DNA from 4 places in the Mesorhizobium sp. C416B genome. Region 4 is predicted to be linked to each of the others. Evidence: predicted binding sites of a transcription regulator. Region 4 holds the regulator's gene; each other region holds the start of a gene.
The links. Region 4 encodes LexA, which represses DNA repair genes until DNA is damaged. Its sites were predicted from a motif close to TGTTCNNNNTGTGTTCNG; they were not measured.
Positions count from the first base shown of each region.

Region 1: the regulator LexA is predicted to act here: its motif matches at 2,618-2,635, upstream of parE (DNA topoisomerase IV subunit B).
Region 2: the regulator LexA is predicted to act here: its motif matches at 914-931, upstream of NLY43_RS18080 (YifB family Mg chelatase-like AAA ATPase).
Region 3: the regulator LexA is predicted to act here: its motif matches at 2,312-2,329, upstream of NLY43_RS08675 (PA0069 family radical SAM protein).

Region 1 is NZ_CP100471.1:6,535,456-6,540,625, reverse strand. It holds gene NLY43_RS31675 (hypothetical protein) at 1-59, opposite strand, end outside; gene NLY43_RS31670 (type II and III secretion system protein family protein) at 64-1,464, opposite strand; gene cpaB (Flp pilus assembly protein CpaB) at 1,543-2,448, opposite strand; gene parE (DNA topoisomerase IV subunit B) at 2,705-4,759, shown strand; gene NLY43_RS31655 (FUSC family protein) at 4,862-5,170, shown strand, end outside.
Region 2 is NZ_CP100471.1:3,714,822-3,719,991, forward strand. It holds gene gshB (glutathione synthase) at 1-892, shown strand, start outside; gene NLY43_RS18080 (YifB family Mg chelatase-like AAA ATPase) at 1,026-2,558, shown strand; gene NLY43_RS18085 (malate synthase G) at 2,764-4,935, opposite strand; gene NLY43_RS18090 (hydantoinase/oxoprolinase N-terminal domain-containing protein) at 5,059-5,170, opposite strand, start outside.
Region 3 is NZ_CP100471.1:1,706,507-1,711,676, reverse strand. It holds gene NLY43_RS08685 (F0F1 ATP synthase subunit B) at 1-13, shown strand, start outside; gene rnhB (ribonuclease HII) at 230-928, opposite strand; gene NLY43_RS08675 (PA0069 family radical SAM protein) at 1,083-2,237, opposite strand; gene NLY43_RS08670 (glycosyltransferase) at 2,388-2,891, shown strand; gene NLY43_RS08665 (hypothetical protein) at 3,144-4,118, shown strand; gene NLY43_RS08660 (GFA family protein) at 4,108-4,539, opposite strand; gene moaB (molybdenum cofactor biosynthesis protein B) at 4,664-5,170, opposite strand, start outside.
Region 4 is NZ_CP100471.1:286,943-292,112, reverse strand. It holds gene arr (NAD(+)--rifampin ADP-ribosyltransferase) at 149-565, shown strand; gene NLY43_RS01490 (ComEC/Rec2 family competence protein) at 677-3,133, shown strand; gene lexA (transcriptional repressor LexA) at 3,127-3,909, opposite strand; gene NLY43_RS01480 (GntR family transcriptional regulator) at 4,115-4,879, opposite strand; gene kynU (kynureninase) at 5,047-5,170, shown strand, end outside.

The DNA of each region.
Region 1 (5,170 bases), 440 kb from region 4:
CTGGTGCAGCCGCCGGCGAGGCCGGCGATCAGCAGGGCGATGCATGATTCCACGCGCATGGCTTCAATCCTTCGGCAGGTCGAGGAAATGCCCGACGGTGGTGACCGCGGCCGGCTGTGCCGTACTGCCGCTGGCCATTGCCACTGCACGATTGGCTTCGGACGATTTCACTTCCTCGGTGTTGTTGAGGAAATAGTCGACATTGCTGGCCGGCTGCGTGCCGTCGGTCGGCTCGAGCAGCTTCTTCGACGGGTCGACCGGCTTGACCAGATAGGGGGTGACGATGATCACCAGATCGGTCTCGCGCCGCTGATAGGATTTGGAGGAGAACAGCGAGCCGAGCACCGGCAGCTTGCCGAGGCCGGGAAGACGCGATGTGGTAATGTCGTTCTGTGACTGCAGCAGGCCGGCGATCATGAAGCTCTGGCCATTCTTCAGGTCGACGGATGTTTTGGCGCGGCGCACGATAAAGCCCGGGACCGAGATATTGCCGATATTGTAGGAGGCCGAAGCGTCGATCGAGGACACTTCCGGCGCGATGTCGAGGCTCACCAGCCCGTCCTTGAGAACCGTCGGCGTGAAGTCGAGGCTGACGCCGTATTTCTTGTAGCTGACGGAAATCTTGCCATTGTCCTCGGAGACCGGGATCGGGAACTCGCCGCCGGCGAGGAAGCTTGCCGTCTGGCCCGAGCGGGCGATCAGGTTCGGCTCGGCCAGCCGCCTGGCGAGACCACGTTCCTCCAGCGCCTTGATGGCGACGTCGATCGACAGGCCGTTGGACAGCAGCCGGCCGATGATCTCGCCATTGCCGGCTCCCGGCACCGTGCCAGGATCGAGGGTGACGTCGCGCCCGCCAATGCCGTAAGCGAAATTGGCGCTGTATTTGGCGCCGAGATCCTGTCCGGCCTGGCGATTGATCTCGACGAAGCGAACGTTGAGCTGAACCTGCTGCGAGGACGAGATGTTGACCGAATTGATCACTTCTTCATTGCCGGAGAAGCGGCTGGCGATCTTGCTTGCCTTCTCGGCGGCGACCGCGTCATCGGCCTCGCCCGACAGCACGACGCGGCCATTGGCCGAGCCGACCTTGATCTTTGCGTCCGGCACGCTGGCGCGAATGGTGCTGGCCAGCTGGTCGGTGTCCAGCGTCACCTCGATGTCGACGGTGCCGACCAGCTGCTTGTTCTCGTCGAACAGCGCGATGCCGGTGGTGCCGAGATTGTTGCCCAGCACATAGAAGGATTTGTCGGTCAGCGGATTGACGTTGGCGATCTCCGGATCGCCGATGACGATCTGGTAGAAGGCGGCATTGGTCATGACCGTCTTCGGCTTGCCCTTGGCTACCTTGATCGACGCATTCGTTGTCGACGAGACATGGACGATATCGTTGTCGGCCTTGGCTGGCGCACTGAGGCCGAGCATTGCGGCCGCGGCCAGGCAAGCCCCCACCGCAAGCGCCCGCATTGGGCGCAGCCCTTTCGTAGTTCGAAATGCATGAAGTCCCGACATCTGTCCCGTCCCTCGCCCGGTCCCCACCGGCAGTTATTGCTGGTCCCGCGCAGGAACCTGGTATTCTTCGACCTGCGTGCCGCGCGTCACGATGATCGTCTTGAATTTCGGCTTCTCAGGCTCCTTGGTCGCGGCAGTGAACAGCGCGCCGGCAGCGGCCTGGACGCCGGAGGCGACCGATCCGCCGAAGGACGAGATGGTGGTGACGCCGTCCCTGGCGGCCCCTCCGTCTGCGGCCGAGCGGAGCGACAGCGACAAGGTGCCGACGGTGCGGGCAAGCGCCACTTTCTGCGCGCCTTCGGTCGTCACCTCGATGGTGACGGAATTGGCGATCTGCGGTGTGGTCTGGCGCTCGTCGGCGCCCTGCCCCACGGTCAGCACCTTGGCGTCGGAGACGACAATCTCGGAGGTAACGGTCGATCCGGCAGCGCCCTGCGCGTTCTTGGCCACTTCCTGGATTTCGCCCGCATCGCGTGTCAGCACCACGTCGACCCGGTCGCCCGGCATGACGAAGCCGCCGACACCGGCGATCTCGTCGGTGCGGATTGTCACCGCCCGCATGCCGGGCGTCATCATGTTTGATAGCGTCGCGCGGCCGTTCGGCCCCGACAATTTGCTGATCAGCACCGGCTCGTTGACCTCGATCGGCGACAATACCACGCGGCTGCCTTCGGCGAGCAATGCATTGACTGTGGTGAACGCGCCCTGCGGCACCGAATCCTCGGACCATGGGATTTCGCTGAGCTGCGCCCGGTCAAGCTCCATGCCGTAACGCAGCGGCGCGTTGGCCACCACTATGGTCTTGAAGACGACCTTGGGGACGGCGGGCGCCGGGATCGACGCCGTTTTCTCTTCGGCACCGGCCTTGGCCTGGCTTTTCACCCAGAAATCCGCGGCAAAGATTGAAATCGCGCCGAAGACGGCAGCGATGCCAATCATCGTTATGGCCTTGCCCCTCACAACCAACCCCTGACATTCGTGGTCTTTTGTTTTGTTGGAGCGACGCTAGGCCGCTTTGTTAAAGATTCAGGAATCGCGGCCGCTCCGCACGGACCTATTTCCGCCGGCTTGGTTATCGAAAGGTTTTAGGATAAGAAGGGTTTAATCCCCGAACGTAACAGGAACTTCCGTCGCTTGGCGCCGAAAAGCGTGGCAGTATCGACGGGTGATTCGCGGCACGGATTCTATGGTAGGCATGGACGACAACAACGATCTTTTCGGCAATCTGGAAAAGCAGCCCCAACCGGCTCGGACACCTTCGCGCCCGACCGACCCGCTGGTGCAGGCCACGAAGCGTCCTGCCGCGACCAAGGACGGCAGCGAGGGCTATAGCGCCGCCGACATCGAGGTGCTGGAGGGGCTGGAGCCGGTGCGGCGCCGTCCCGGCATGTATATTGGCGGCACCGACGACAAGGCGATGCACCATCTGTTTGCCGAGGTCATCGATAATTCGATGGACGAGGCGGTCGCCGGCCATGCCACCTTCATCGATGTCGAGCTGTCGGCCGACGGGTTTCTGACCGTTACCGACAATGGCCGCGGCATCCCGGTCGATCCGCATCCGAAATTCAAGAAGCCGGCGCTCGAAGTCATCATGACGACGCTGCATTCGGGCGGCAAGTTCGATAGCAAGGTCTATGAGACCTCCGGCGGTCTGCACGGTGTCGGCGTCTCGGTCGTCAATGCGCTGTCGGACCATCTCGAAGTCGAAGTCGCGCGCGGTCGCCAGCTTTACCGTCAAAGGTTCTCGCGCGGCGTTCCGGTGAGCGGGCTGGAGCAGCTCGGCGAAGTGCACAACCGGCGCGGCACCAAAATCCGCTTCCATCCCGACGAGCAGATTTTCGGCAAGGGCGCCGCCTTCGAGCCGGCGCGGCTCTATCGCATGACCCGCTCGAAAGCCTATCTGTTCGGCGGCGTCGAGATCCGCTGGAGCTGCGACCCATCGCTGATCAAGGAAAAGGACCAGACGCCGGCCAAGGCGGAGTTCCATTTCCCCGGCGGCTTGAAGGACTATCTCAAGGCATCGCTCGGCGATGATTTCCAGGTGACCCGCGAAATCTTCGCCGGCAAGAGCGAGAAGCAGGGCGGCCACGGTTCGCTGGAATGGGCGGTGACCTGGTTCGGCGGTGACGGCTTCGTCAACTCCTACTGCAACACCATCCCGACCGGCGAAGGCGGCACGCATGAGGCCGGCTTTCGCAATGTGCTGACGCGCGGGCTTCGGGCCTATGCCGACCTGGTCGGCAACAAGCGCGCCTCGATCGTCACCTCCGAAGACGTGATGATCTCGGCGGCAGGCATGCTGTCGGTGTTTATTCGCGAGCCGGAATTCGTCGGCCAGACCAAGGACAGGCTGGCAACGATCGAAGCCATTCGCATTGTCGAGACCGCCATCCGCGATCCCTTCGACCACTGGCTGGCCGACAATCCGCAGGAAGCCTCCAAGCTGCTGGAATGGGTGATTGCGCGCGCCGACGAGCGGGTGCGCCGGCGCCAGGAAAAGGAAGTGTCGCGCAAGAGCGCGGTGCGCAAGCTGCGCCTTCCCGGCAAGCTCGCCGACTGCACGCAGAATGCCGCCGCGGGCGCCGAACTGTTCATCGTCGAAGGCGACTCGGCCGGCGGCTCGGCCAAGCAGGCGCGCGACCGCGCCAGCCAGGCGGTGCTGCCGCTGCGCGGAAAAATCCTCAACGTCGCCAGCGCCGGCAACGACAAGCTAGCCGCCAATCAGCAGATTTCGGACCTGATTCAGGCGCTCGGTTGCGGCACGCGCTCGAAATACCGCGACGAGGATTTGCGCTACGACCGCGTGATCATCATGACCGACGCCGACGTCGACGGCGCTCACATAGCCTCGCTGCTGATCACCTTCTTCTACCAGGAAATGCCGAACCTGGTGAATGGCGGCCATCTCTATCTGGCGGTGCCGCCGCTCTATTCGATCCGGCAAGGCGGCAAGGTTGCCTATGCCAGGGACGATGCGCACAAGGACGAGCTGTTGCGCACCGAATTCACCGGCCGCGCCAAGGTCGAGATCGGCCGTTTCAAGGGCTTGGGCGAAATGATGGCCGCGCAGCTCAAGGAAACCACCATGGACCCGAGGAAGCGCACGCTGCTCCGGGTCGATGTCATCGACGCCGTGGCGGCGACCAAGGATGCTGTCGACGCGCTGATGGGCACCAAGCCGGAAGCCCGCTTCCGCTTCATCCAGGAACGCGCCGAATTCGCCGCGACGGAAGTGCTGGATATCTGAGCGCCGGCCGACTCTTCGTTTTGACGCAGTTCCGGGCGGAAAACCGTTTCAAACTTTTCCTGGAATTGCTCTAGCCTGCACTTCCGATACGGAGACCAGCTTGTGATCCGGGCGCGGCTGAAGAGCTACTTCGAAACCAGTTTGGCGGGCCTGACGCAGCCGACGCGCTCGGATTGGATTTTCGCCCTGCGCACGGTTTCGGCCGGTCTGATCGCGCTTCTCGCTGCTTACGCGTTGAAACTCCACCACCCGCAATGGGCGATGATGACGGTCTTCATCGTCGCCCAGCCGGTCGCCGGCATGGTGCTGGCGAAAGGTTTTTACCGGCTGCTCGGCACGCTGGCCGGTGGACTTGCGGCGATCGGCATCACCTCGGTTTTCGGCACCAATCCCTGGCTGCTGGTCACGGCG
Region 2 (5,170 bases), 3.3 Mb from region 4:
GTCGTTTGCGCTGTCGCTGGAGGCGCAGCGGCGCGGGCACCAGCTGTTCCACTACACGCCGGACCGGCTGTCGATGCTGGGCGGCAAGGTGTTTGCCCGCATCGAGGAGATGAAGCTCCGCGACGAGAAGGGCAATCATTTTTCGCTGGGCGACAAGGTGCGCACCGACCTGTCGGAGATGGATGTGATCCTGCTGCGCCAGGATCCGCCCTTCGACATGAATTACATCACCACCACGCATATTCTGGAGCGCATTCACCCGAAGACATTGGTCGTCAACGACCCGGCCTGGGTGCGCAACAGCCCGGAAAAGATCTTCGTCACCGAATTCCCCGATCTGATGCCGGAAACGCTGATCACCAAGGATCCCCAGGAGGTCGCCGCCTTCCGCAAGGAGTTCGGCGACATCATCGTCAAGCCGCTCTACGGAAATGGCGGCGCCGGCATCTTCCATCTCAAGGAGGATGACCGCAACCTCGCCTCGCTGCTCGAAATGTTCGCCCAGCTGTCACGCGAGCCCTATATCGTTCAGCGTTATCTCAAGGACGTGCGCAAGGGCGACAAGCGCATCATCCTGATCGACGGCGAGGCGGTCGGCGCCATCAACCGCGTGCCGGCCGACCACGACTCGCGCTCCAACATGCATGTCGGCGGCCGCGCCGAAAAGACCGAGCTGACGCAACGCGAACGCGAAATCTGCGCCCGCATCGGCCCATCGCTGAAAGAACGCGGCTTCATCCTCGTCGGCATCGACGTGATCGGCGACTACATGACCGAGATCAACGTGACCTCGCCAACCGGCGTGCGCGAAGTGCAGCGTTTTGGCGGCGCCGATATCGCCAGCCTGTTCTGGGACGCGGTGGAGGAAAAGCGGGGGGTAGGCTCGGCATAGGGAGCATCGCGATCGTGTGTGTGTTCCCGTAATGTTCTTGCCTTCGCCTGAAATCTATGGTTGTCTTGTCCTGACGTCGCTCGCGGTCTGAACCACGAGGCCGAGGCGAGCCGATATCCGGGGGCAGAGCAAGATGGTGGCGCGGGTTCGCACGGTTGCTTTCCAGGGCATCGAGGCCGTGCCGGTCGATGTCCAGGTGATGATCGCGCCGGGCAAGGTCGGCATGCAGATCGTCGGCCTGGCCGACAAGGCGGTGGCCGAAAGCCGCGAACGCGTGCAGGCGGCGCTCCATGCATCCGGCCTGTCGATGCCGTCGAAGAAGGTGACGGTCAACCTCGCTCCAGCCGATCTGCCCAAGGAAGGCAGCCATTACGACCTGCCGATCGCGCTCGGCCTGATGGCAGCACTCGGCGCCATTCCGGGCGACATGCTGGCCTCCTATGTCGTGCTCGGCGAATTGTCGCTCGACGGAACCATTGCCGCGGTTGCAGGCGCCCTGCCGGCTGCGATCGGCGCCAATGCCGAGGGCAAAGGCCTGATTTGCCCGTTCGGCTGCGGGCCGGAAGCGGCCTGGGCGGGAAAGGATTTCGACATATTGGCGCCGCGCAGCCTGATTGCCATCGCCAATCATTTTCGCGGCACGCAGGTGCTGTCGCGACCCGAGCCCGGCATTCATGTCTCGGCGCGCGACCTGCCCGACCTCTCAGACATCAAGGGCCAGGAAAGCGCCAAGCGGGCGCTGGAAGTGGCGGCGGCCGGCGGCCACAATCTCTTGATGGTAGGGCCTCCCGGCTCGGGAAAATCGATGCTGGCGCAGAGGCTGCCTTCAATTCTGCCGCCACTGGCGCCCAAGGAACTTCTTGAAGTCTCGATGATCGCCTCGGTGGCCGGCGAGCTCGGCGAAGGCAAGCTCACCGACCGGCGGCCGTTCCGCGCCCCGCACCATTCGGCTTCGATGGCGGCAATGGTCGGCGGCGGCATCAGGGCGCGGCCGGGCGAAGTATCGCTTGCCCATAACGGCGTCCTGTTCCTCGACGAGTTTCCCGAATTCACGCCGCAGACCTTGGATGCGCTGCGCCAACCGCTGGAGACCGGCGACTGCATGATCGCGCGCGCCAACCACCGCGTCACCTATCCAGCGCGCATCCAGCTGGTGGCGGCGATGAACCCGTGCCGTTGCGGCATGGCCGGCGAGCCCGGCTATCGCTGCCTGCGCGGCGAACGCTGCCGCACCGATTACCAGGCGCGCATCTCAGGCCCGTTGCTCGACCGCATCGACCTCAGGATCGAGGTACCGGCGGTCTCGGCCGCCGACCTGATCCGGCCCGACCGAGCGGAGAAAAGTGCAGCCGTCGCCCAGCGCGTGGCGCGCGCCCGCACCATCCAGCGCGAACGTTTCGAGCGGCTGGGCGTTACCAGCGCCACCACCAACGCCCATTGCTCGCCTTCTGTTATCGAGGACATCGCCGCGCCGGACGCAGCAGGCCTGTCGCTGCTGAAAGACGCCAGCGAGAAACTCGGCTTTTCTGCGCGCGCCTATCACCGCGTGCTCAAAGTGGCGCGCACACTGGCTGACCTCGACGCCAGCGAAACCGTCGGCCGAATTCACCTGGCCGAGGCGATTTCCTACCGCATGATGTCGGAGCGGGTAGCGCAGGCGGCGTAACGCTCCTCCTTGAGGGGAAGGTGGCCCCGAAGCGGCAGGGTGGGGGTCGCCGAAGAATGGTCGATCTTTTTGGAGCCGAGCCGAGAAAGGGCCTCTGCAATTACATTGCTTGTAGTGTCGTCCGAAGGGAGTCGCTGCACTTCACGCAGGACCCCACCCGGCCCTTCGGGCCACCCTCCCCTCAAGGGGGAGGGAAACGCAGGCGCTAATTCGCCCGCTCTTTCGCCTTCAGCTCCAGCCGCCGTGCGTGCAGCACCGGTTCCGTATAGCCATTCGGCTGTTCGCGGCCTCTAAACACCAGGTCGCAGGCGGCGTGGAAGGCGATGGAATTGTCGAAATCGGTGGCCATCGGGCGGTAGAGCGGGTCGCCGACATTTTGGAGGTCGACGATCGCTGCCATGCGCCGCAGCGAATCCATCACCTGAATTTCGGAGCAAACCTTGTGGTGCAGCCAGTTGGCGATGTGCTGCGAGGAGATGCGCAGCGTGGCGCGGTCTTCCATCAGGCCGACATCGTTGATGTCGGGCACTTTCGAGCAGCCGACGCCCTGGTCGATCCAGCGCACGACATAGCCGAGAATGCCTTGCGCATTGTTGTCGAGCTCGCGCTGGATCTCGTCGGGGGTCCAGTTCGGCCGCACCGCCACCGGCACCGACAATATATCATCGAGCTTCGCCTTCGGCCGGCTCTTGAGCGCCGCCTGGACGGCATGGACATCGACCTTGTGATAGTGCGTGGCGTGCAACGTCGCCGCCGTCGGCGACGGCACCCAGGCGGTGTTGGCGCCGGCCTTGGGATGCGCGATCTTCTGTTCCAGCATCGCCGCCATCAGATCCGGCATCGCCCACATGCCCTTGCCGATCTGGGCGTGGCCGGCCAGACCGCATTCCAGCCCGGTGTCGACATTCCACGCCTCATAGGCGGAGATCCAGGCGGCCTGCTTCATGTCGCCCTTGCGGATCATCGGCCCGGCTTCCATCGAGGTGTGGATCTCGTCGCCGGTGCGGTCGAGGAAGCCGGTGTTGATGAACACGACGCGTTCCTTGGCGGCGCGGATCGCCTCCTTGAGGTTGATGGTGGTGCGCCGCTCCTCGTCCATGATGCCCATCTTGATGGTGTTTGCCGCCATACCGAGCAGCGCTTCGACGCGGTCGAAAATCTCGACTGCGAAGGCGACTTCCTCCGGCCCATGCATCTTCGGCTTCACCACATACATTGAGCCCGCGCGGGAATTCATCCGACGCCCGTTGGCGCCGACATCGTGCAGCGCGATCAGCGCCGTCATCGCCGCATCCAAGATGCCTTCCGGCACCTCGTTGCCATCGCGGTCGAGGATGGCCGGATTGGTCATGAGGTGACCGACGTTTCGCACCAGCATCAGCGAGCGGCCAGGCAAGCTCAGCGCGCCACCACTGGGCGCGGTCCAGGCGCGGTCCGGATTGAGCTTGCGCGTGAAGGTTTTGCCGCCCTTGCTGATTTCCTCCGCCAGATCGCCCTTCATCAGGCCGAGCCAGTTGCGGTAGACGATGACCTTGTCCTCGGCATCCACCGCCGCGACCGAATCCTCGCAGTCCTGGATGGTGGTCAGCGCCGATTCCAGGATCACGTCGGCAATGCCGGCCGGGTCGGTGCGGCCGATCTGGTTGGTGCGGTCGATGAGGATCTCGATGTGCAGGCCGTTCTGGACCAGCAGGATGGCTTCCGGGTTGGCGCCGTCGCCGCGGTAGCCGGCAAATTGTTTCGGGTTGGCCAGTGTGGTGCCGCCGGCGCCGGCGCCGAGCCGCAAGGTGCCACCCGAAACCGTCAGCCCGTTCACGCCGGCCCATTTGCCCGAGGTGAGCGGCACGGACTCGTCCAGAAAACTCTTCGCCCAGGCAACCACCTTGGCGCCGCGCACGGGGTTGAAGCTTTTACCCTTCTCGGCGCCACCGGTCTCGGCAATGGCGTCGGTGCCGTAGAGCGCATCGTAGAGCGAGCCCCAGCGGGCATTGGCGGCGTTGATCGCATAACGCGCATTCATCACCGGCACCACCAGCTGCGGCCCGGCAACGGTGGCGATCTCGGGGTCGACATTGTCGGTCGACACGGAAAAGGCCGGCCCTTCGGGCACGAGATAGCCGATCTCACGCAAGAAGCTTTTGTAGGTCTCCATATCGATGGGCGCGCCATTGGCGCGGTGCCAGGCGTCGATCCGTTCCTGCATGGCGTCGCGTTTGGCCAACAACGCCCGGTTCTTCGGCGCGAGATCATGGACGATAGCCGAAAAGCCGTTCCAGAAGGCGTCGGCGGCAATGCCGGTACCCGGCAGCGCTTCGCCGACAAAGTCATGCAGTTCGCGGGCAATCCGCAATCCGGCGATCTCGACGCGATCGGTCATCAGGGCTTCTCCAGATGAAAGGCTTTGCGGCCTTTGGCATGTCAGGGGTGAAGGGTCAATTCAGCTTAGGGTGAAGGCGGGGAATTTGAAGCTGCTGATCTCTCCCCTCGTGGGGGAGATCACCTAAACCGCAATCCTCGGCCGACCCGATGCAACCGCCACCACATGCGCTTCGATAAACATCCGTTGGGCCTCAACCGTAGACACCTTGAACTCGGTCGAAACGTCGATCTCG
Region 3 (5,170 bases), 1.4 Mb from region 4:
CAGGCTGAACTGAGCGGGGTAACTCGCTGACATCAAGCCGCCCGGGCAACCTGGCGGCTTTTTTGTTGAGCGCGGACAATCTCCCCCCTTGAGGGGGAGATGTCGCCAAAGGCGACAGAGGGGGTCGGTGCGACCGGGCGCGACGCATTCTGCTGCGAAGAAGGGCTGGCGCTTCACGCGCGGCGACCCCCCTCTGGCCTGCCGGCCATCTCCCCCTCAAGGGGGGAGATTAGCTGTCCAACCCGACAAACCCTTCTTCCTCAACCACCTCAACTCCACCCAGCCTGAACGGCGCGAATGACGCCCGGTGCAGCCTTGCCACCGGACCATGCGCTTCGATCGCGGTGCGGTGCCGCACGGTGGCGTAGCCCATGTGGACTTCGAACCCGTAGCGTTCGTGGTGGCTGCCGCAGCCGCACATCATGCGGTCGCGCATCACCTTGGCGACGATCGAGGCGGCGGCGATCGATTGCGAGCGCTGGTCGCCCTTGATCAGCGCGCGGCCTTCGCAGAGGAGGCCCGGCGGCACATCGCGGCCATCGGCCAGCGCCAGCTTCGCCTGGATCGGCAGGCCGGCAAGGGCGCGGCGCATGGCTTCCAGGCTGGCCTTGAGGATATTGCTGCCGTCAATGCCTTCGGCGCTGACCGAGGCCATCGACACGCCGAGCGCTGACCCCAGGATTTTCAGGAACAGCGCCTCGCGCTGCAAATGGTTGAGCCGTTTGGAATCGTCTAGCCCGTCGGGAATGTTGGCGGGATCGAGGATCACCGCCGCCGCCACCACCGGCCCGGCCAGCGGACCGCGGCCGGCCTCGTCCATGCCTGCCACCGGCCACAGGCCTTCAGCCATCGCCTTCGTCTCGAAGGAGAAGTCGGGCTTTTCGACGATTTCTAAAAGAAGCGGAGAATCGGAACGCGCGCGAGCCATGTTGCGGCGAGGTTCGCATCGGCTCCGATTCTCCGCAAGTCCCTCCAGGGTCGAGTGGGGCAAGACCGGGAGGGCACCGTCTGCAGGCCGGGGGACAGGCCGGACGGGATTCTTGGGTCGCCTGCCAACCACGAGGGCAGGGCAGGCGCTACTCTCAGAGCAGCATCAGCTGCTCGGTCGCCTTGGCGGCGGCGACAAACTGGTCGGTTCGGAGCGTGCGCCGCTCGGCGTTGAGGCCGAGCCGCTTGGCCGTGATCTCGAAGCGCCGGCCGATCTGCCAGGCATAGGGGCCGGCGCCTTTCATCCGCTTGCCCCATTCCGAATCATAGTCCTTGCCGTCGCGCATCGAACGGATCAGCGACATCACGTGCCGGTAGCGGTCGGGATAATGGCGCAGCAGCCAGTCCTTGAAGATCGGCGCCACCTCGAGCGGCAGGCGCAGGATGACATAGCCGGCCTCGCGGGCGCCTGCGGCGCGTGCCGAATCGAGGATGCGCTCCATCTCCTGGTCGGTCAGGCCGGGAATGATCGGCGCCACCATGACAGAGGCCGGGATGCCGGCATCGGAAAGCTGCCGGATTGCCTCAAGCCGCTTGGTCGGCGTCGACGCGCGTGGCTCCATGGTGCGCGCCAGCATGCGGTCCATCGTCGTCACCGACAGCGCCACCTTGGCCAAGCCCCGTTCGGCCATGCGCGACAAGATGTCGATGTCGCGCGTCACCAGATGGGATTTGGTGACGATGCCGACCGGATGGCCGCGCGCCTCCAGCACTTCGAGGATCTCGCGCATGATCCGGTATTGTTTCTCGATCGGCTGGTAGGGATCGGTGTTGGTGCCGATCGCGATGGTGCGCGGCTGATAGCCATCCTTCGACAGTTCCTTGTCGAGCAGCCGCGCCGCATCCGGCTTGGCAAACAGCTTCGCTTCGAAATCCAGCCCCGGCGACAGGCCCATGAAGGAATGCGTCGGCCGGGCGAAACAATAGACGCAGCCATGCTCGCAGCCGCGATAGGGGTTGATCGAGCGGTCGAAGGAAATGTCGGGCGATTCGTTGCGGGTGATGATGGTGCGCGGCTTCTCGACCTGCACTTCGGTCTTGAACGGCGGCAATTCCTCCAGCGAATTCCAGCCGTCGTCGAACACATGCCGGCTGACCGGCTCGAACCGGCCGGACGGGTTGATGCCCGCGGAACGGCCGCGGTTGCGATCCGGACGGACGCGCATGCCGCTCTGTTCGATCATCGCATTGGCCATCTCGGCTCGCCCTGCTCCGAAAGCAGCAATGTCCGCACGCACGATATGTTCCATTTTGGCCCTTTCCCAAGGACTGTCGGCTGGCTGTCGAATCGCTCTGTTCATGAAAATAATCCTATTTCGCTGATGAGAACAAAGCAAGAACTTTTTCGTTGGGCCATGCAAAACTGGCGCTGCGCCGGGCTTTCCGCTATTCGGCTAAAAATGCTCAGCGTTCTCATCGAAACCCGGGATGACGAAGAAGGCCTTGCCCGCACGCTCGCCTCGTTGATCGGCGGCGCGGTCGAGGGCGTGGTGCGCGATGTCATCGTCTGCGACACCGGCTCGACCGACCAGACGCATCGGGTTGCCGATCATGCCGGCTGCCACTTCGTGGCCGGCGGCATTGCCGCGGGAATCAGGCAGGCGAAGGGTGACTGGCTGCTGTTTCTGGAACCCGGCGCAAGGCTGGCGGAGGGCTGGATCGACGACGTTGTCGCTCACACGGCGCGGCAAACCATGCCGGCGCGCTTTTGCCGTGCGCGCGGCAGCCGCACGCCGTTCCTGTCACGGGTGTTTTCGGGCAACCGGGCGCTGGCCGAAGGGCTGGTCATCAGCAAGCGCCAGGCCGCTGCCCTGTCGAAGAACGCGCACAGCGCCGAAGCCCTTGCGCGCGGTCTCGCCACCAGGCGGCTCGACGCCGAAATCTGGCTGGCGCCGAAGAAGTGATGTTTCTTCCTTTTCCCAGTTCACGGGGAGAAGGTGCCCGAAGGGCGGATGAGGGGCAGCGTCGGCGTCTCATCCGCATTGGCACGGTCGCAGCACCATCCCTCTTTTTCGCCGCAAAAAGCTATTGTGCATTGCACAAAAGCTGACGCGGGATTAGCATTCCGTTGATGCGGGATATCGGGGTTTGGGTAGTGCCGGAGCGGTAAGCAAGCGCCGCGTCGTCGTTGCTGCCGTTCATATCTGAGGACCCCGATGAACCTTTCGTCCCCTGACAAATCCGGCGCCCCCAGTCTGGAAGCCATTGCCCGCAACGGCAGCCTGCTCCGCCGCATTGCGGTGCGTATCCCGACCTATCTGTCCGACCTGCGCGAAAATCCCGCATGGCTGCCGATGTTCGTGCTTGCCCGCACCATGCCGGCGCGCAAACTGCACTGGCTTGGCGCCAAAGCCGCGCGCCCCGCGCAGAGTGCCGGAGCGACGATGTTCAGGGGCGTCGACCTCAAGTCGATCGTCGCGGCGCTGCGCGCCGATGGCCTGTTCTCCGGACTGGTCCTTCCGCAGGCAATCCACGAAGAGATCGCCAGCTTTGCTCAGAGCACGCCGTGCTTCGGCAATTTCGACCGCCGGCTCGAATTCATGCCCGGAGAACACGCAGAAGCCGAGAAGCGGTTCGGCCGCTCTTTGCTCAGCGGACACTATTTCGAGCGCATCCTCGGCTGCAAGGCGGCACTCGCCATCCAGAACGACCCGCTGCTGCTCGACATCGCCCAGCACTATCTGGGCGGGCAGGCAAAGCTGATCACCACGCGTGTCTGGTGGAGCTTTCCGACCGGCGAGGCTTCCGACGCCGACAAGAACCTTGCCTCGCTCGGCAAATATCATTTCGATCTCGACGACTGGCGGATGCTGAAATTCTTCTTCTATCTCAAGCCCTGCGATGCCGGCACCGGCCCGCATGTCTATGTCAAAGCCAGCCACAACAGGCGCAGCCTCAAGCACCAGCTGACGCTGCTGGTCGGCCATCCGGCGCAAGACGTGCTCAAGGTCTATGGCGACGACAGCCCGGTCACGCTGACCGGCGAGGCCGGCCTCGGCTTCGTCGAGGACCCGTTCGGCTTCCACATGGGCACCGTGCCGTCCACCACGCCACGGCTGATGATGGAGGTCGGCTTCGGCGTCTCGCCGCCCTCGCGCCGCCGCTTCCACGGCGAGCCGGTCATCCGCTGACGCCGGAGCGGATCTCGACCGGCATCCAGCGCGCTTGCCGCCGGGCAATGCGACCCTCTTTGTTCTCGGCATCATAGTCCATTGGGACCGGCTCGCGGTTGAACCGCGGCCGGTCATCCAGCGCATTGACGATGACGATCGCTCTCGGTTCGCCGTCGGTGGTCACAGCAGCGACATAGACGCCGCAGTCCCGGCAGATGAGATAATCGGCGGTGCGCAATCCGAACCGGTATCGGTGCAGCCGCGCCTCGTCCTCGACCGAGACGATCAATCGGCCCTGCGGATCGGCAGCGGCGCGCGAACCATGCCGGACACAGAACGCGCACTGGCAGGCGCGGATCTCCACCTCGGCCGGCTCGATTCCCGTTTCGAACGTCAGGTGGATGTTGCCGCAATGGCAGCCGCCGCGGTGCGCGCTCATTGGATCTCTTCCGTCTTGACTTGGCGACAGACTATCCGCCCGACGACCCGGAGGAAATGACCTCTCGAAGGCGCAGCCGCCATTCTGCCTGACAAAGGCAGCACTTGGCCGGCTTTGCCTTGGTTTACGAGGCGGCCTTGCCGCGCCGCAAATGCTCGTCCAGGCGCGGCATGATCTCGACGAAGTTGCAGGGCATGTGGCGGTAGTCGAGCTGCGGTTTCAGGATGCCGTCCCAGGCGTCCCTGCAGGCGCCGGGCGAGCCCGGCAGCACGAAGACGAAGGTGGCGTTGACGACGCCGCCCGTCGCCCGACTCTGCACTGTCGAGGTGCCGATCTTGTCGTAGGAAATGCGGTGGAACACTTCGGAAAAGCCATCCATGCGCTTCTCGAAGATCGGCTCCAACGCCTCCGGCGTCACGTCGCGGCCGGTAAAACCGGTGCCGCCGGTGGTGATGACGACATCGATGTCTTCGTCGCGCGACCAGCCCAGCACCTTGTCGCGGATTTTCTCCCGGTCGTCGGTGACGATGTCGCGCGCGGCCAGGACATGGCCGGCCTCGACGATGCGATCGGCCAGCGTCCGCCCTGATTTGTCGTCGGCAAGGCTGCGCGTATCGGACACCGTCAGCAC
Region 4 (5,170 bases):
AATGCGGCACTGCCCGACTACAACGCCGCCGTGACAGCGTTGGCTTGGTCACGCATATTGACCTTTCTGCAATCATTATCGTGAACACCGCAACTTTGTGCAGTCCGGTCTCGCCACTAAGGAAGCATGATTGAAAGAAGGACTACCGATGACCAGAAACGCTGACCATACGGAGGGTGATCCGTTCTACCATGGCACCCGGGCGGATTTGAAACCCGGGGATCTGCTGAGCGTCGGCCACCCTTCCAATTTCAGAGATCAACCACTGTCATGGATATATTTCTCCCAGACACTTGAAGCCGCCATCTGGGGAGCAGAGCTTGCAACGGGTGACGGTCGTCAAAGGATTTACATCGTAAAGCCGACGGGGTTTTTCATGGATGACCCTAACCTGACCGATAAAAAATTTCCCGGTAATCCGACGAAATCCTACCGCTCCCGTGATCCGTTGCTCATCCTGGGTGAACTCGGTGAATGGCAGGGTCATACACCGGAACAATTGAAGGCAATGCACGATGGGCTTGCTCGCCTGAGAGCGGAGGGCCAGGATATGGTTGAGGATTGAGCCTCCTTGCCAGGTGATGGTCGATTCCGGCGCGGTGGACGTGATCACGCGGACTTTCGCGCTTTGCGCGTTCATGTAGCATAGGGGTCTGGGGCGCAAGGGGCAGACCCGATGGCTGGACGTGGCCGGGGCACGAAGGAAGGCGAAGGCGCCGAGGCAAGCGTCAGCGAACGCTCGCTGTTTGCCGATAGTCCCTATGCCGAGCCGCTGCCCCTCGCGCTGCCTGAGCCGCATCCCGGCGTCGCGCCTGCGCTGCCCGGTCACGCGTTGCCGGCGCAAGTCACAGCGCCCGGATCTATCGCCCGTCTGCGCAGACGGCTTCGCCGTCCGTCATGGCCCGCGCTCCGCCGCAGCCTTGCCGTGGCCGCCAACACGGAGCTCGACCGGGGCGTCGCCTTCCTGCTGGTGCCGGTTTTCCTGGCGGCCGGCGTCATCTTTTATTTCTCGCTGGCCGGCGAGCCCGGCTTTGCGCAGCCAATCGCCATTGTGGTGCTGGCGACATGTTGCGCTGTCGCCACGCGATCGCGGCCGAGGACGCATCTGTTCTGCATGGCCGCGATGCTGTGCGCGCTCGGCGTCGTCGCCGCCAAAGTCGAGACCTGGCGCGCCGGAACGCAGATGCTCGGCTCCGAGATCCAGACACGGCTGACCGGCCGCGTCGTCAGTCTCGAACAGATGGAAAGCGGCCGCATCAGGCTGACGCTCGACGTGGTTTCGACCGCTTACCCCGAGCTGCGCTACGCCCCGGAGCGGGTCAGGCTCTCGGCGCGGACCGTTCCCGCCGATATGACCGCCGGCTCCCTGATCACCGGCTATGCCAGGCTGTTGCCGCCGACCGGTCCGGTGCGGCCGGAGAGCTACGATTTCTCCTTCGACAGCTATTTCACCGGTATCGGCGGCAGCGGCTTCTTTCTCGGCAATCCGAAAACCATTGCTACGCAGGGACCGCCGCCGCTGACCGCGCGGCTCTCCTCGGCAATCGAGAACGCGCGCGAAAACATTGCCGACCATATCAGGGGCAAAATCGGCGGCGCCGAAGGCGAGATTGCCGCGGCGTTGATTGTCGGGGTGCGCGCCGGCATCCCGGACGAGGTCAACGAAGCGATGCGGCGCACCGGCATCTACCACATCATCTCCATCTCCGGCCTGCACATGGCGCTGGTTGCCGGCACCATCATGGCGTTGCTGCGTGGCGCCTTTGCGCTGTTTCCCGATTTCTCTTCGCGCCGCCCAGTCAAGAAATATGCAGCAGTGGCAGCACTCGTCTCCATCGCCGCCTATCTCGTCATTTCAGGCATCGTGGTCGCCGCCGAGCGCAGTTTCATCATGCTAGCGGTCATGCTGGTCGCGGTACTCTTCGATCGTGCCGCGCTCACCATGCGCAATCTGGCGATCTCCGCCATCGCCGTCATCCTGGTGTCGCCGCACGAGGTGGTCGGTCCCAGCTTCCAGATGTCGTTTGCCGCCACCGCCGCCCTTGTCGGCGCCTATGCCGGCTGGGCCGATTACCGCGCCGACAAGGTGAGAACGCCGCTGGCAAAGCGCTCCTTCGTCGGCTTCCTGTCGCGAAAATTCGCGCTGGCCATGGGCGGCCTCGCCATGACCTCGATCATCGCCGGCAGTGCAACCTTGCTGTTCGCCATCTGGCATTTTCAGCGTGTGTCGCCGCTCAGCCTGATCGCCAATCTGGCCGTGATGCCGATTGTTTCGTTGATCGTCATGCCCTTTGCCGTGCTCAGCGCACTGGCGATGCCGTTCGGCGCCGACGGGCCGTTCCTCTATGTGATGGGCAAGGGTCTGATGGCGATGATCGCTATATCGGCCTGGATTTCCGAGCGCTCGCCGGTCGACGCCGTCGGGCTGATCTCCATCCGCTCGGTGCTGTTGGTGGCGGTCGCCCTCGTCATCGCCACCATGGCCACCACCTGGCTCAGGCTGGCGGCCGTGCCTTTCGCGCTGGCCGGCCTGTTGACGGTGCCGCAGGTGCTTACGCCCGACGTGCTCATATCCGAGGACGCACATCTGGTGGCCATGCCGATAGGTGGCGGCGAACTCGCCCTCAACCGCGAACGCTCCAACGAATTCACCACGGACAATTGGAAACGGGCGCTGCGGGCCGAAACCATTATCCCGCCCGAGATTTTCGAGGCAACAGATACGCGGTTCGATCTCGATCCGCTCGATCTGCCGCCCGGGTCGCCCTTCTATTGCATGGGCGATCTCTGTATCGCCCGACACCCTTCCGGAGCCATTGTAGCCCTTGCCAAAGACCGCAAGACGGCGCGGCCGGCCTGTGCCTTCGCTAGCCTGATCGTCATCGATGACGCCACGGCCTACAATCCGTGCCGCGACCCGCTGGTGCTGGTCGTGACGAAGAAACAGCTGGCCCGCGACGGCAGCGCCGCCGTCTTCTTCGATCCGCAATCGGCAGCTGCAGCGCCAACCATCCGCTTCGCCGTCGACAAGCCGTATCGCCCCTGGCACGAGCAACGCCGCTTCTCCCGCGAAGCGCGCGGCCTGCCGCCTTACAACCAGCGTGAAAAATACAAACCCAAGCCGGCTCAGTAGCGCCGGATCAATCCGACAAGCTTGCCCTGCACCTTCACCCTGTCCGGTCCAAAAATGCGGGTCTCGTAGGCCGGGTTGGCGGCTTCCAGGGCGATCGAGGCGCCCTTGCGGCGGAAGCGTTTCAGGGTCGCTTCCTCATCGTCGACCAACGCCACCACGATCTCGCCGGGGCTGGCTGTGTCGGCATTGCGGATGATGACCGTGTCGCCATCGAAAATGCCGGCCTCGATCATCGAATCGCCCTTGACCTCGAGCGCGTAGTGTTCACCGCCCATGATCATGTCGGGCGGCACCGAGATCGAATGGGTCTGATGCTGGATGGCGTCGATCGGCACGCCGGCGGCGATGCGTCCCATCACCGGGATTGAAATCGAGGAAACGGCATCGTCATTGCCGGCAGACATCGAACGCGACGGCGAGCCCGGCCTGATCTGGCGGCCGAGACCGCCTTGGCCCATCCCGCCTTGTCCCTGGCCGCCTTGCCCTTGGCCGGCTTGACCAAGACTGCCCTGAATGACGCTCGGCGAAAACTTCCTCGCCGCGTTGAGGCCTGGTGCGATCGAGTCGGGTAGCCGCAGCACTTCCAGCGCGCGCGCCCGGTTCGGCAGCCGGCGAATGAAACCGCGCTCCTCAAGCGCTGTGATCAGTCGGTGGATGCCGGACTTGGAGGCGAGGTCGAGCGCTTCCTTCATCTCGTCGAAGGACGGCGGGATTCCGCTCTCCTTCAGGCGTTCATGGATGAACATCAGAAGCTCATGTTGTTTGCGCGTCAGCATCGCGGCCCCCAAGGGTTCTGAAACCAGAATCAGAAAAAACAAACCCAGAACAAACACTATCTGTTCCAGTTGTGTTCCGCAACCTTTTAAAGTTTAATGAATGTGTTGACGTTTTGTTCAGCGTAACGTTCGGCGCTGCGAGCGCCGCCTGCGCCCAGTTGCCAGCAACGGGGTGAAACGAAGACAAAGTGCCCTGCGTCGTCGGCTACGATCGCCGCTTCCTTTTCGGACGGGGCTGCGCAGCATCCGCGCCGGGTTCGCTCTGGGCATAGACCTGCAGCGTGTAGCCGATGTGAGCGGTCATCAGAGTTTTCGCACGTTCGACGTCGCGATCGAGGGCCGCTTCCATCAGGGCGGTATGGTGTTCGATCGCCACGGCGTCGCGCAGGGCCGCCACGGCCTTCCGGTGTCCATCCGTGCGGCCGGCGGCCGCGCGCAGCGTCGGGGCCAGACCCAGAAAGCGGTGATGGCGATGCAATTGGTCGGAAATCGTCGCATTGAAGCGCAGCAGCCAGCTGGATGTCGCGGCACTGAGCAGCGCCGCATGGAAGGCATCGTGTTTTTCGTACCACGCGTCGACCGCATCATCCGATGGATCGTCGAGAACAGACCCGCACCGTGAGAGACGATAGTGGGCGGCAACGACCGCGTCTTCCCACTCACGGTCGCCCTTCTCGATCGATTCCACCAGCAGGGGCAGTTCGACCACCAGCCGCGCACGCGCCAAATCCTCGAGCTCCGCCCGAGAGACGGGAGCGACCGCAAACCCGCGGTTGCTGATGGCGGTCACAAGCCGTTCCGCCTCCAGCCGCGACAGCGCCTCGCGCAACGGCGTCCAGCCGATGCCGTAGGTGTTGCGCAGCGTGCTCAGCTTCAACGGCGCGGCAGGCGCCAGCCGGGTCGCAAGAATATCGCGCCTGAGCAGGCGATAGGCCGCTTCCGTCTTCGAGGTCTGCTCGTCATCCAGCATCGTGATCCATCAGACATAAACGCTCGGCGGATCATTATATATCAAAGCCTTTCAACGGGTGAATTATATATAATATTTGACAGTTCAAGGGCGACCACTCAAGATCGCCGGCATGTTTGGGCGGCAGGCTCCGCCGCGCGCGTTTGTCCATGGAAGGGCGCCGGATCATGAGCACGACACCCGATCTCGCTACAATCGAAGCAATGGATGCCGCCGATCCGCTGCGCTCCATGCGTGAACGCTTTGTCTTGCCGCAAGGCGTAATTTATCTCGACGGCAATTCGCTGGGTG